One region of the Methyloferula stellata AR4 genome, then DNA from elsewhere that is predicted to be linked to it. Evidence: predicted binding sites of a transcription regulator. Region 1 holds the regulator's gene; the other holds the start of a gene.
What was found. The regulator PhoB, encoded in region 1, activates phosphate uptake and scavenging genes when phosphate is short. The targets are predictions, from matches to a motif close to TGTCATNNANCTGTCAT.

Region 2: A3OQ_RS0108390 (phospholipase C) is a predicted target of PhoB. The motif match lies at 3,750-3,766, and genes of this name have one in related genera.

The regions. Positions count from the first base shown of each region.
Region 1 covers NZ_ARWA01000001.1:2,248,393-2,254,861, reverse strand. Annotated here, with positions in the region: gene A3OQ_RS0111020 (PQQ-dependent sugar dehydrogenase) at 1-3, opposite strand, end outside; gene A3OQ_RS0111015 (hypothetical protein) at 405-776, shown strand; gene A3OQ_RS0111010 (ceramide glucosyltransferase) at 980-2,194, opposite strand; gene phoB (phosphate regulon transcriptional regulator PhoB) at 2,302-3,051, opposite strand; gene pstA (phosphate ABC transporter permease PstA) at 3,146-3,985, opposite strand; gene pstC (phosphate ABC transporter permease subunit PstC) at 3,989-4,984, opposite strand; gene pstS (phosphate ABC transporter substrate-binding protein PstS) at 5,109-6,152, opposite strand; gene A3OQ_RS0110985 (glycosyltransferase family 4 protein) at 6,309-6,469, opposite strand, start outside.
Region 2 covers NZ_ARWA01000001.1:1,706,511-1,711,711, reverse strand. Annotated here, with positions in the region: gene gspM (type II secretion system protein GspM) at 1-327, shown strand, start outside; gene A3OQ_RS0108395 (cytochrome-c peroxidase) at 396-1,847, opposite strand; gene A3OQ_RS0108390 (phospholipase C) at 1,940-3,658, opposite strand; gene A3OQ_RS0108385 (FCD domain-containing protein) at 4,143-4,886, opposite strand; gene A3OQ_RS0108380 (LutC/YkgG family protein) at 5,027-5,201, opposite strand, start outside.

The DNA of each region.
Region 1 (6,469 bases):
CATAATGTTTCCTCACCCCTGGTTGGTGCTTACAAGCCCGCCTTTTCCGGCGGTGCCGAGTTTGTTCTGTTAAAAACGATATGCCGAACGAAACGTTCGACAGAATGGGATGCGTCGCTTGTGCGACCGTCTGATGCGGCGGCCAGATTGAGCCTTAATCTCATAGAGATTATCCAATTCGGAATGACCCGCAAATGACACCTTCGAGAGTGCCCTCGCCGTCTGGCCCGCAGAAGCCTCGATGGAAAAGTCCAGGACTGCAAGAGTTTAGCGCCAGGCCCCGACTTTCTCCCAGGCGCGTCATGACGCCTGTTGCATCGCACAGGGCTTTTGCGGCATATGCTACCGGTGGAAAGCCAATTCGCGCTTTTCGTCCCCTTCACGTCCTGGTCCAAGCCGTTCCGATGATGAAATCTTCGCGTTTTTTACACGTTGGCCTCGCTTTGACGCTCGTGGCCGCAGTGAGCCTGCCTGCTTTTGCGGCGACCAATTATGATGGCACCTATCGGATCGACGCCACGACGGACGTGGGCGACTGCCAAAGGACGGCGAGCGGCTCTGTGACCGTGTCCGATGGTCTCATTGTCGCTACGAGCGACAGCGCGGTTCAGCCCTTTGGCCGCGTCGGCGGGGATGGTGTCGTCTCTTTCGCCTTCCATCGCGGAACGGACGTTGCGCATGTCTCAGGACGCTTGAGAGGCGCATCCGGCCAGGGCGCCTGGTCGGTTCCGACGCAGCAATGCGGTGGCCGCTGGCACGCACAGAAAGAACGCTAGAACATCGGATCTTCCGATAGAATTGTCAGAAGGCGTCATGCGCGAACTTGATCCGCGCATCCAAGGAGCTTTCCGACACAGCAATGCGTCAAGCCAAATGCTGTGCGGCTTGAATTAAAGCATCATCCGGGAAAGTGGGCCCGACTTTTCGGAAAAAATAGTCTTTGAAACAAAGGCTTGAGCAACGCGCTTGAAGTTGCGATTCAGCGCGGAAAGGCGCGATCCCAGGACGTCCGAACCCGCTTCCAGACGAGCTTTGTCGAAGTCGCGGCGCGCGGCCGAAACCCGCGCGGGCTCGCCGCATCGACCTCGATTCCATTGCCGCGCCACGTAAAGTTGCGGCCCATCCAAGCCGCGACCCATAGCGCCGGAATCATGCCGTCGCGCAAAGGAAGCGCCAACGCGAGAGAAGGGTTGATCGGCCAGCGACAGAGCTTCGCCAAGATGATCTCGGGCGCGTACCACGCCAAAATATAGAGAAGAACGGCGAGCGGTACCGAAAAACCCGCCGTATAGGCCGCAAGCGCCAAAGCCAGAAGCGGCACCGCAGCTCCGGTCAGAATTTCCGGGACGAACTCCATCGGGAACGTCACGCGCCGCAACCGCGCCCAGCGCAATTGCCGCGACCACACATCCTTGACGCTTCTTTCGCCGAGTGGCTGCGACGAAGGCATGGCAAGGCGTGCCTTCAGGCCCCGCCGGCGCACCATTTTGGTCGAGGCCGCGTCTTCGGCCGGTTCATCCGCGAGCTCCATGAAGCCGCTCTCCAATTCGGAGCGGCGGAAAAACAGGGTCTTGCCTTGCGCGAAGCCCATCGCAAAAGCATCCGCCGCATATTGCCAGCGCGCCTCATAGGTATTGAGGAAGGCGCATTCGAGATGCGCCCAGAACCCGCGCGGCGAAAGCCCGATCGGCGGCGCCGAGACGACGCCTGTATCGTCGCGCAGCGCATGAATCAGGCTCTGCAAAAAGTCGGGGGCGAGAAGGACATTGCTGTCGATAAAGGCGATCCGGTCGAAGCGTGCCGTCTGCCAGCCGCGCACCATATTGTTCAGCTTTGGATTGATGCTGATCTTCTCGTCGCCGATGATGAGCTGGCTCGGCACCTCGGGATAGGTGCGCATGGCCGCTCTCACCCAAGGGATGATCGGATCCGATGGATCGGCGACGCAAAAAAGCAGTTCGTAGGACGGATAGCTCAACGTGAAAGAACTGCGCAGCGTGTCGCCCGAAAAACTCTCGAGCCCGCACAGCGGCCGGACCAGGCTGATCGCTGGAAACGTGTCCACCTTCTCCAAGGCCAGAGCGTCGCGCCGGCCGCGCGACGGACGACAACGCAGCCAGGCCAGAAAGGCCGTCAAATATTGGAGGAAGAGCAGAAGCCCCGCGACTGCGAGCATGATGATCGTAAAGGTCATGTCGTCCGATATACTCGACCAATATCCGAAGTGACTGCTGTCAGGGCGCCGCGCGTTTCGAGGACTCGCGGGCCGCCCCTCATCATGAACGCTTTAGCTACAAAAATCTAATTCCTCACCTTGCCGAAGGTTTCATCGAAACCATAGCCCGCGCCGCGGACGGTACGGATCGGATCTTCCTCATCCGGCTGTGACAGAGCCTTGCGCAACCGTCCGACATGAACATCGACGGTTCGCTCGTCGATTTCGGCCGCGTGGCCCCAGACACTGTCGAGCAATTGTGCCCGCGAGAAAATCTGCCCAGGCCGCTCCATGAGACATTCGAGAAGGCGAAATTCCGTCGGGCCGATGTGAAGCGAGCGGCCGCCGCGGCGCACCCGCCACGTGCCGCGATCAAGCTCCAAATCGCCGATCGAAAGCAAAGGCGCGATCCGCGCCGGATGCACCCGTCGCAACAAGGCGCGCACCCGCGCCAAAAGCTCCGGCACAGAAAAGGGCTTTACCACATAGTCATCCGCCCCGACGGAGAGGCCGCGCACGCGTTCGCCCTCTTCGCCGCGTGCGGTCAGCATAATGACCGGCAGCGATCTCGTGCTTTCCCGCGCGCGCAGGCGGCGGCAGATTTCGAGCCCCGAAACGCCCGGCAGCATCCAGTCGAGGATGACGAGATCGGGCGGCGCTTCGCTCAGGCGCAGTTCCGCGTCGTCGCCACGTTCGACGCATTCGACGTCGAAACCCTGGGCTTCGAGATTATAGGTGAGAAGCAGACCGAGCGCTGCCTCATCCTCGACCACAAGGACGCGCGGCGCGCCCCCGGACGAAATCCCGCGCGTTTGCCGGGTGCGAGTATCATTCATGCCGAAGTCACTTTCCAAGCTGAGACAGGCGCAGAGGGCGATAAGACCGACGCATGAGACGCGTTAAAGGACCCGAGCATTTTCATTCCGTCATTCATCCGCCCACCCCCTTGCGGGCGAGCACGCGCGCTGCGATGGAAAGACAAAGAACAGCGGCGGTGACAATCAGCGCGCCTGACCAGGCCAGTTGCTGCCAGTCCGCATAGGGGCTCAACGCAAACTGGAAAATAATGACCGGCAGGCTGGCCATGGGCGCGTTGAGGTTGGAGCTGAAGAATTGATTGTTCAGCGCCGTGAAAAGCAAGGGCGCCGTCTCGCCGCTGGCGCGGGCGATCGCCAGGAGGATACCGGTCACGAGGCCGGCGCTCGCGGCCTTATAGGCGATCTTGGTGATCACATGAAAACGCGGCAGGCCAAGCGCCGTCGCCGCCTCCCGCATCTGCGCGGGGACGAGCAGCAGCATGTCTTCGGTTGTCCGCACGACGACCGGTATCACGATGATCGCAAGGGCGACGGCGCCGGCGATGCCGGAGAAATGGCCCATTTTCGAGACCATGATCTCGTAAACGAAAAGGCCAATGACGATCGAAGGCGCGCTGAGCAGGATGTCGTTGATGAAGCGCACGATAAAGGTCAGTTTCGTGCCGCGGCCATATTCGGCCATGTAGGTGCCGGCCAGCATGCCCAACGGCGTCCCTATGGCGACACCGAGGAAGGTCATGATGAGACTGCCATAAATGGCATTGAGGAGACCGCCCTTGCTTCCGGGTGGCGGGGTCATCTGCGTGAAGAGATCGAGCGAGAAGCCTCGCACGCCCTTCCCGACAAGGGCGATGAGGATCAGCAATAGAAAACCAAGCCCGAAGGCCGCCGCTGCATAGCAAAGGCCGATCGAGAAGAAATTGAGACGCCGGCGCTGCGCGTAACGGGACATGGTTCAAACGCCCTTTTTCTGTTCGATGCGCAAGAGCAAGAACCGCGAGATCGCCAAGACGATGAAGGTAATGATGAACAGAATGAAGCCAAGTTCGATCAAAGCCGACGTGTAAAGGTCGCCGACGGCCTCGGTGAATTCATTGGCGATCGACGCCGAGATCGTCGTTCCGGGGGCCAGTATGGATCCGGAGATTCGATGCGCATTGCCGATAACGAAAGTGACCGCCATGGTTTCGCCGAGCGCGCGCCCAAGACCGAGCATGATCCCGCCGATCACGCCAACGCCCGTGTAAGGCAGCACCACGTTCCGCGAGACTTCCCAGGTGGTGCAGCCGAGGCCATAGCCCGCCTCTTTCAAGACCGGCGGCACCGTCTCGAAAACATCGCGCGAGATCGAGGTGATGAACGGAAGCACCATAATGGCCAGAACGAAGCCGGCCGTCAGAATGCCGATTCCATAAGGCGGCCCGGCGAAAAGCGTCGACAGGATCGGGATGTTGCCGAAAAGCGAAATGAGGGCTGGCTGGACATACTGCTGCAGGAAGGGCGCAAGAATGAAAAGGCCCCAGAGGCCGTAAATGATCGAGGGAATCGCAGCGAGTAGTTCGATCGCAACGCCGATCGGCCGCCGCAGCGATTGCGGGCAAAGTTCGGTCAGGAAAATCGCGCTTCCGATGCCGACAGGGACGGCAATGAGCATGGCGATAAGTGATGTGACAACGGTACCGTAGATCGGGGCCAGCGCGCCGAATTTATCGGTGACCGGGTTCCAAACCTCGGTGACGAAAAAACCAAAGCCGAAGGCCTGGAACGCAGGAAGCGAACCATAGGCCAGCGCAATCATGACGCCGCCGAGAAGGGCCAAGACGAGCATGACCGCAGAAAATGTGCAACGCCGGAAAAGCCCATCGCTCAGCCGGAATCGGGTGAAAACCCGAGCACGCTTATGCTCTTTGTCGAGCTGCATCGTATAGGTGTCGATGGTGAGGTCAGCCAAACTACGGTCCGTATATCAGAGAAGAACGAAGGAACGGCAGGATATCAAATTAAGGGTCCACATCGTCCTCAGAGAAGCAAGCCGCGGAGACGCATGTCCGCGGCTTGCCGCTTTCAAGACCTTATTAATTCAGCAAGGGCTTGCCGTCGCTGCCCTTGAGGTCGGCCGCCCAGGTCTTTTTCACCAGAGCGACGACATTGTCGGGAAGCGGGATGTAGTCAAGCTCTTCAGCCATCTTGTCGCCCTTCGCATAGGCCCAACTGAAGAACTTGAGCGCTTCAGTGGCGGCGGCGAGGTCCTGCGGCTTCTTTTGCATCAGGATGAAGGTCGCAGCCGTGATCGGCCAAGAGGCCGCGCCGGGCTGATCCGTGAGGATCTGGTAGAAGCCGGGCGCATTGGCCCAATCCGCGTTGGCGGCGGCGGCTTGGAAGGACGCCATGGTCGGCTCGACGTTCTTGCCTTCCTTGTTGACCAAGCCGGTATAGGTCAGCTTGTTTTGCTTCGCATAGGCGAATTCGACATAGCCGATCGAGCCCTTGGTCTGCATCACATTATTGGCGACGCCTTCGTTGCCCTTGGCGCCGATGCCAGCCGGCCATTCAACCGAGGTATTCTCGCCGACCTTGGCTTTCCAATCCGCCGACACTTTGGACAGATAATTGGTGAAATTGAAGGTCGTGCCCGAACCGTCCGAGCGATGCACGACGGCGATCGCAGCCGACGGCAATTTGGCGCTGGGATTGAGCTTCTTGATCGCCGGGTCATCCCAGGTCTTGATTTCGCCGAGGAAGATCTTGGCGAGCATCGGACCGTCGAGCACGAGTTCGCCAGGTGCGATGCCGTCGATGTTGACGACGGGCACGATGCCGCCCATGACCATCGGCCATTGAACCAGATTGCTGGCCGCGAGCTCGTCGCCCTTCAATGGCGCATCGCTGGCGCCGAAGGTCACCGTCTGGGCCTTGATCTGCTTGATACCACCGCCCGAGCCGATCGATTGATAATTGAGGCCGTTGCCCGTTTCCTTTTTATAGGCATCTGCCCATTTGGCGTAGATCGGATAAGGGAAAGTCGCGCCAGCCCCTGTAATATCAGCGGCTTGCGCAATCGCGCTCACGCCCATGGCGAGCGCCAGAACAGCGGTTCTCAAAAAACGTGTTGATTGCATGTGATGCCTCTTCGGCTGTTGAACGGATCGAGCTGGACGGATGAAACAGCGCAAGCGATGCGGCAATGGGGCCCGACCCATTCAACGGTGCTACTATAGGGTAGTGACAGTTCAATGACAGATTGTTGTCAGTAAAATAGCTGTCAAAAGCCCGGTTCAAGCGGGGCGGCCCCAGGCGACCACGGGCTTGCGTTTCCGAAGCCGGCCGGCCGGCCCCAGAACAGTATGGATATTCCCGAAGAACTGGGCCGCGCTGCGCTTCCAGGTGAAGGTCGTGGCATGCGCCCGGCACAACTCGCGCGGGATTTCGAGAGCGG
Region 2 (5,201 bases), 540 kb from region 1:
GCGCAAACGTCCGGGCTCGCAAGCGCCCAATTTGAAGCCTATCTCGCGCAGGTCGCGGCGGATCAGCAAGCCAGTCTCGTCTCATCGGCCGTTCAGCCGATCACACACACCGACACTCAAGACGTTGTGCGAATTCAAGCAGCCTTAGGTATCGGCTACGATGCCCTTCAAGAGTTGCTCTATAAACTCGAGACCGGAACACCCTATGTTTTCGTCGATTCTCTGGTTTTACAATCGCCCAATGCGGCGAACGCCCATGCGGCGTCCGCGCCGATGATGAAAGTCACATTGAATTTGAGAGCCCTGTGGCACCAAACGGCGCGTTGAGCTGTTCGTAAAGGCAGCATTTGCCAGCGGTCGAATGGGTTGGGGATTCCTGATGAATTCAAACCACCCTATTGAGCCGCGCCTGCGGTCTTGGGCCGCTCGATTTCATAGCCATCGGTCAGAGTTTTCAGGAAAGCGATGACATCGGCGATTTCCGCATCGTTGAGCGCCGGCTTGTCGCCTGCTTTGCGGTCGAAGGGCGCGTCTGCCACATCGACGTTTTGCTTATATTGCGGCGGAAGATCGTTGTAGACATCGAAGTTGCCGTTCGCGAGCTTCGGATACCATTTGCCCGGATTGGTTTCGCGCTCCACGTAAAAGTGCATGACCTCGTCGAGCGAATGAAAGACGCCATTGTGGAAGAATACTTTGCGTGTCGCCACATTGCGCAAAGTCGGCGTCTTGAACAAGCCGCAGTAAGCGGCGGCATCGGCATAGTCCGTGCGCAGCGGACCACACAGCCCGAGATCGTAATAATGCGAGTCGCTATTGGCTGGAATATTGCGATTGCGGGGCGCACCCAAGGACTCGAATTGGTAGTCGGTGAACGCGGGCTGGAACAATCCGTCGCGCGATGCCTTATCGATGTGGCAAGATGAGCAATTGCCCTTTTTCGGATCTTCAAAGAGCTTGAGACCGCGCGCTTCCGCCTCGTCGAGCACCATCTTTCCGGCGAGATAGGCATCATATTTGCTGCTGTAGGGATGGAAGCTCGGATCTTCCAGCTGGAAACGGACCAGCGCGAAAAGCGCTTCATCCAATGCAAGCGCTGGCTGGCTGAAAATCTGCGCCCCGAACAATTGCTTCATATCATCCGCATAAACGGCATGCTTGAGGCGGTCGAGCACTTCGTCGACATTGCGATTATTCATCTCGTTGGGATCGAGCAATGGCCCGCGCGCTTGGCTTTGGATCGTATCGGCCCGGCCGTCCCAATCGAGGCCGCCCTGCGGAATATTCGCTTCGGCGGCGGCGAGCACGGTGCTGTTGGGGTCAGCCTTGGCGACAGCGGCAACCTTCACGTCGGCGGCCGGCGCGACGGCCTGCTGCAGCTGATCGCTATCGGGCATCTGAGGGTTGGGACCGATCGTGAAATTCGGCGTGTGCTCAAGATAGGTAAGCGACGGCACCGCCCGTACGCCCGCGCTTTTCAGATCGGGGCCGCCAAGTTGCACGGCCAGTCCATTCGCCGGGGCGTAAGCGTTCGCAGGGCTATGGCACGATGCGCAGGCAAGCTGGCCGGAACCGGACAGCGACGGATCGAAAAACATTTTCCGGCCGAGTTGCGCGAGCGCCGAAAGCTCCGTGGATGGGCCGGGCGCCGCCGATGCCGCGCTGGCCGCGGGCCGTTCGATGGATTCTGCCTGACCTGAGGCAGCGGCGGGGGCTGCATGCCTTGCACCGTCGCACACTAAAATGACGCCAGCGAAAGGAATTGCGATGGCCGAGGACACCAAAAGAGCCCGCCGCAGAAACCAAGTGCGGAAGGAGGTCTGCAAGAATTCCGGGAAACGCGTCATCGGACACTTACTGATGATTGAGAGATGTAGGCCGCGACTTGGAGCAGATGGATTGCGCCATCTGCCCCAAGCCTTCATTTAAGACAGTGCGCTTAGCGGATCGTGCCCCAGAAGCGGTCGAGGAACAGTCTCGCGAGCGGGGACTGGTAGAAGTCGAACATATTGTCAAGCGGCCCTGCGATCTTATCATAGGAGCCCTGGCCGATCCGTTGACCGTCCAACCAATTGTCTTCGATGAAGCGCGTGATCGACGCCTGATCTGTCACAGTATGATCGACGAAGTTGTGCTTCGCGAAAGGCGAGATCACGAGCAGAGGCTGACGCGTGCCATAGCCGCAGCGGCCATTGACCGGCAAACCTTTGAGGCCGGGCAGAGCGCTCGCCGGGGGCGTGCCCGGGGTATATGTGGCGCTGCTGTCGAGCGGAGCACAGACGCCCGTTGATTCAAGGGTGTCCTGAGCACTGGTGGATGGGTTGATCACATGGTTGGCGTGATCATACCAGCCGTCGGAGTCGTCATAAGCGACGATGATCGCAGTGTCATCCCAGAACTTGCTCTGCTTGACGGCATTAACAGCGCTGACGATGAAATCCTGCTCATCGAGCGGATCCGAATAGCCGCCGTGCCCATCCTGGAAGGCCGGAGCCTTGAGGAAGGATACCGCGGGCATATTGCCAGCATTGAGGGCGTCGAAGAAGTCATGGCTGTCGTATTGATGGTTGGCGCCACCGTCATTCGACGTGCCGATGGCTGCGACCGAAGATGGCCGAGTATGGGCGAGATTTTGCGTTGACGCATAATATTGGAACGGCTGATGGTGCGGGATATAGTCGGCCGTGTAAGCGTTGTTGAGCGTAGCCGAGGTCGAGCTCCGCTTGCAGCCGGTCGTGCTGTTAGCGTTCGTCAGGGTCAGATCGAAGCCGCCTTCGAACCAACCCCACGTGATGTGCTTGGCATTCAGCAGATCACCGATGTTCTTTCCGGTCATCGAGGTCGTGGCGGCAGTGGTCGAGGAGCAGACGTCGCCGAAGGGATCGCTGTCACCATACATTGTATATCCACCTTGGCCGTCGGCCACGATGTTATTGATGGTGTTGGTCGAACTGCCATTGCTGGGAGCGTGACCCACGGCGCCATTGGTCTGGCCGGAGATGAGATTGATCGCACCGGGCGTGGATGGACCGAATTGCGAACTGTATGAATTATCGTTCATCGCGAAGTGCTGCGCATAGTTCCACAGCGCGGTGACGGTGTTGCCGTCATAATAGCCCATCACGAGGCCCTTCGTGTTAAAGGCGCCCGTGCCGCCGGTTCCGGCGTTACCAGTGTACTTCGGAAACAGATCCATCTTGCCGTCATCGAAGGCCTCTTCTTCAGGCCCGTAAGCGTGGTTCTGGTCTTGCGTGACGGCCTGCGAACGGTCGAGACGGAACGGATTGGCCGCTCCGGTGCCATTAGCGGTATTGGTCAAGTTCGGATTGTTGTTCAACAGCGCCTTGGTAAGCCCGTTGATCTTCGGCGTGGAAGGTTTGGCGGTGAACGTCGGTTCGCCAGCCGGATTTGTCGCGTTCGGGTAAGTGCCGAAATAATGATCGAAGGATATGTTCTCTCCAAAAATGACAACCACATGTTTGATGGGAGTCTTCGTTTGCGGCTTACCTTCATGGCCCGGGAAGCCACCGTCATGGCCGGGGAATCCACCCGGCGGTACAAATGAATCATCGGCGCTCAAAGCCGGGCTGCCGCCATTGGCGGTGAGCAGCATAGACAAAAAAAAGGCGAACGCCGCCTTGTTGGTGTGCCGTCGCATGGGAGTCTCTCAAGGAATGTGAAAGCGAACGAAACATTGCTGTCTGAAACAGAAACGGCATCCGCGAGCGGCGGCGTTTTAGGATTAAGCGGTGACATACGGATGACGATACATAGCGTTTGTCGACTAAAATGCTTTGGGTTCTCCGATATGCAAGTTTACGGTTTTGATCGACGCGCTTATGACACGATCGTCATCGCTCATCATGGCTGCGTCTGAGTTGTTCTCACTATGATTTCGATATCGATTAAACGTTCGCAGATATGGCGGACGGCACGAGATACCTCTTCAACATTGATTGATCAAAAACGGGAGGCCGCGTTCAAAAATCGATACGAAATTACACCGCGTGCGAGGTTTGCGGTATGGCGATACGCGAAGGTGCGGTCGCGAATTCTGCCGAAGGGATTTCCGGATGGGCCCAAAGTCGCGTGCTGGAAGTCTTGCGTCATCGCGTTGGTCCGTCACGACGCAGCCGGTCCTTTTAATCAGCTAGCAAGTCTTCGCGGTCGATCCTGCGCAAAGAGGCTTCCAGTCGCTGCTCGTCGCGGGTGATTTGTTCAACCGTCTCACAGGTAAATTGAATATGTTGAAAGGCGGCAGCTTCCGACCGTGCGCGATCGCCGGATAAAATAGCTTCGCCGATTTCCAGATGCTGCGCCATGAGTTGGTCCCTGACGCCCAAACGGCGATAAAGCTGTTCGCGATGATAGAAGATGCCATTGCGCAACATATCGCTGAACATCCGCATGATATGCAGCACGATGACGTTGTGGGCCGCTTCATAGATCACGAGATGCAAATTCGTGTCGGCTTGGGCTTCCGCATGCGCATCGTCGGATTGATGCGCGAGTTTGATCGCCTCAAGACATTGCGTGATTTGCGCCCGGTCGATTTGCGTTGCTCTGACGGCCGCAAGCCCGCAGGCATGAGCTTCGACCAATCGGCGATATTCGAAGTAATCAGCCGCGACCCTTTCGTCGCCGCTGAAAAGCTTCGATAGAGGATCGGAAAGCGGTGTCAAAAACGCGGTCACGACCGTGCCTGCCTTCGACGTGCTCACCAACCCCTTCTCCTCGAGCTGAGCCAGAGCGTCGCGCAGTGTCGGCCTTGAAACACCCAATTTCTCGGCCAACTCCCGTTCCGAGGTCAGTTTCTCTCCCGGCCTGATCACACCTTCGAGAATCATGGTTTGCAAATGCTGGGCAACAGCATCTGCAATACGCATAACCTTTATCTCCGCCATTCTAACCTCGTTGGATGCGGCAAGATTCCCGCAGGATATATTATTTTACCAGGAGCCGTCGAGGTTGTGCTTTTCAGCGCAATTTCGACCAGCTGGATCGCCTTGTCGCCCAGTGATGGCACTCAATCCCGCTCATCCACAATGATGATGTGAAGAAATCCAGGTCCATGCGCGCCGCGCACCAGCGAGCCCTCGATATCCGTCGTTCCACTCGGCCCTGTTATGAGGTTTGCGTTGCGGGGAACCGCCATATGGCCTGCTTCAATCGCATAGTCTTCAAGGTAAGCCACTATGCGC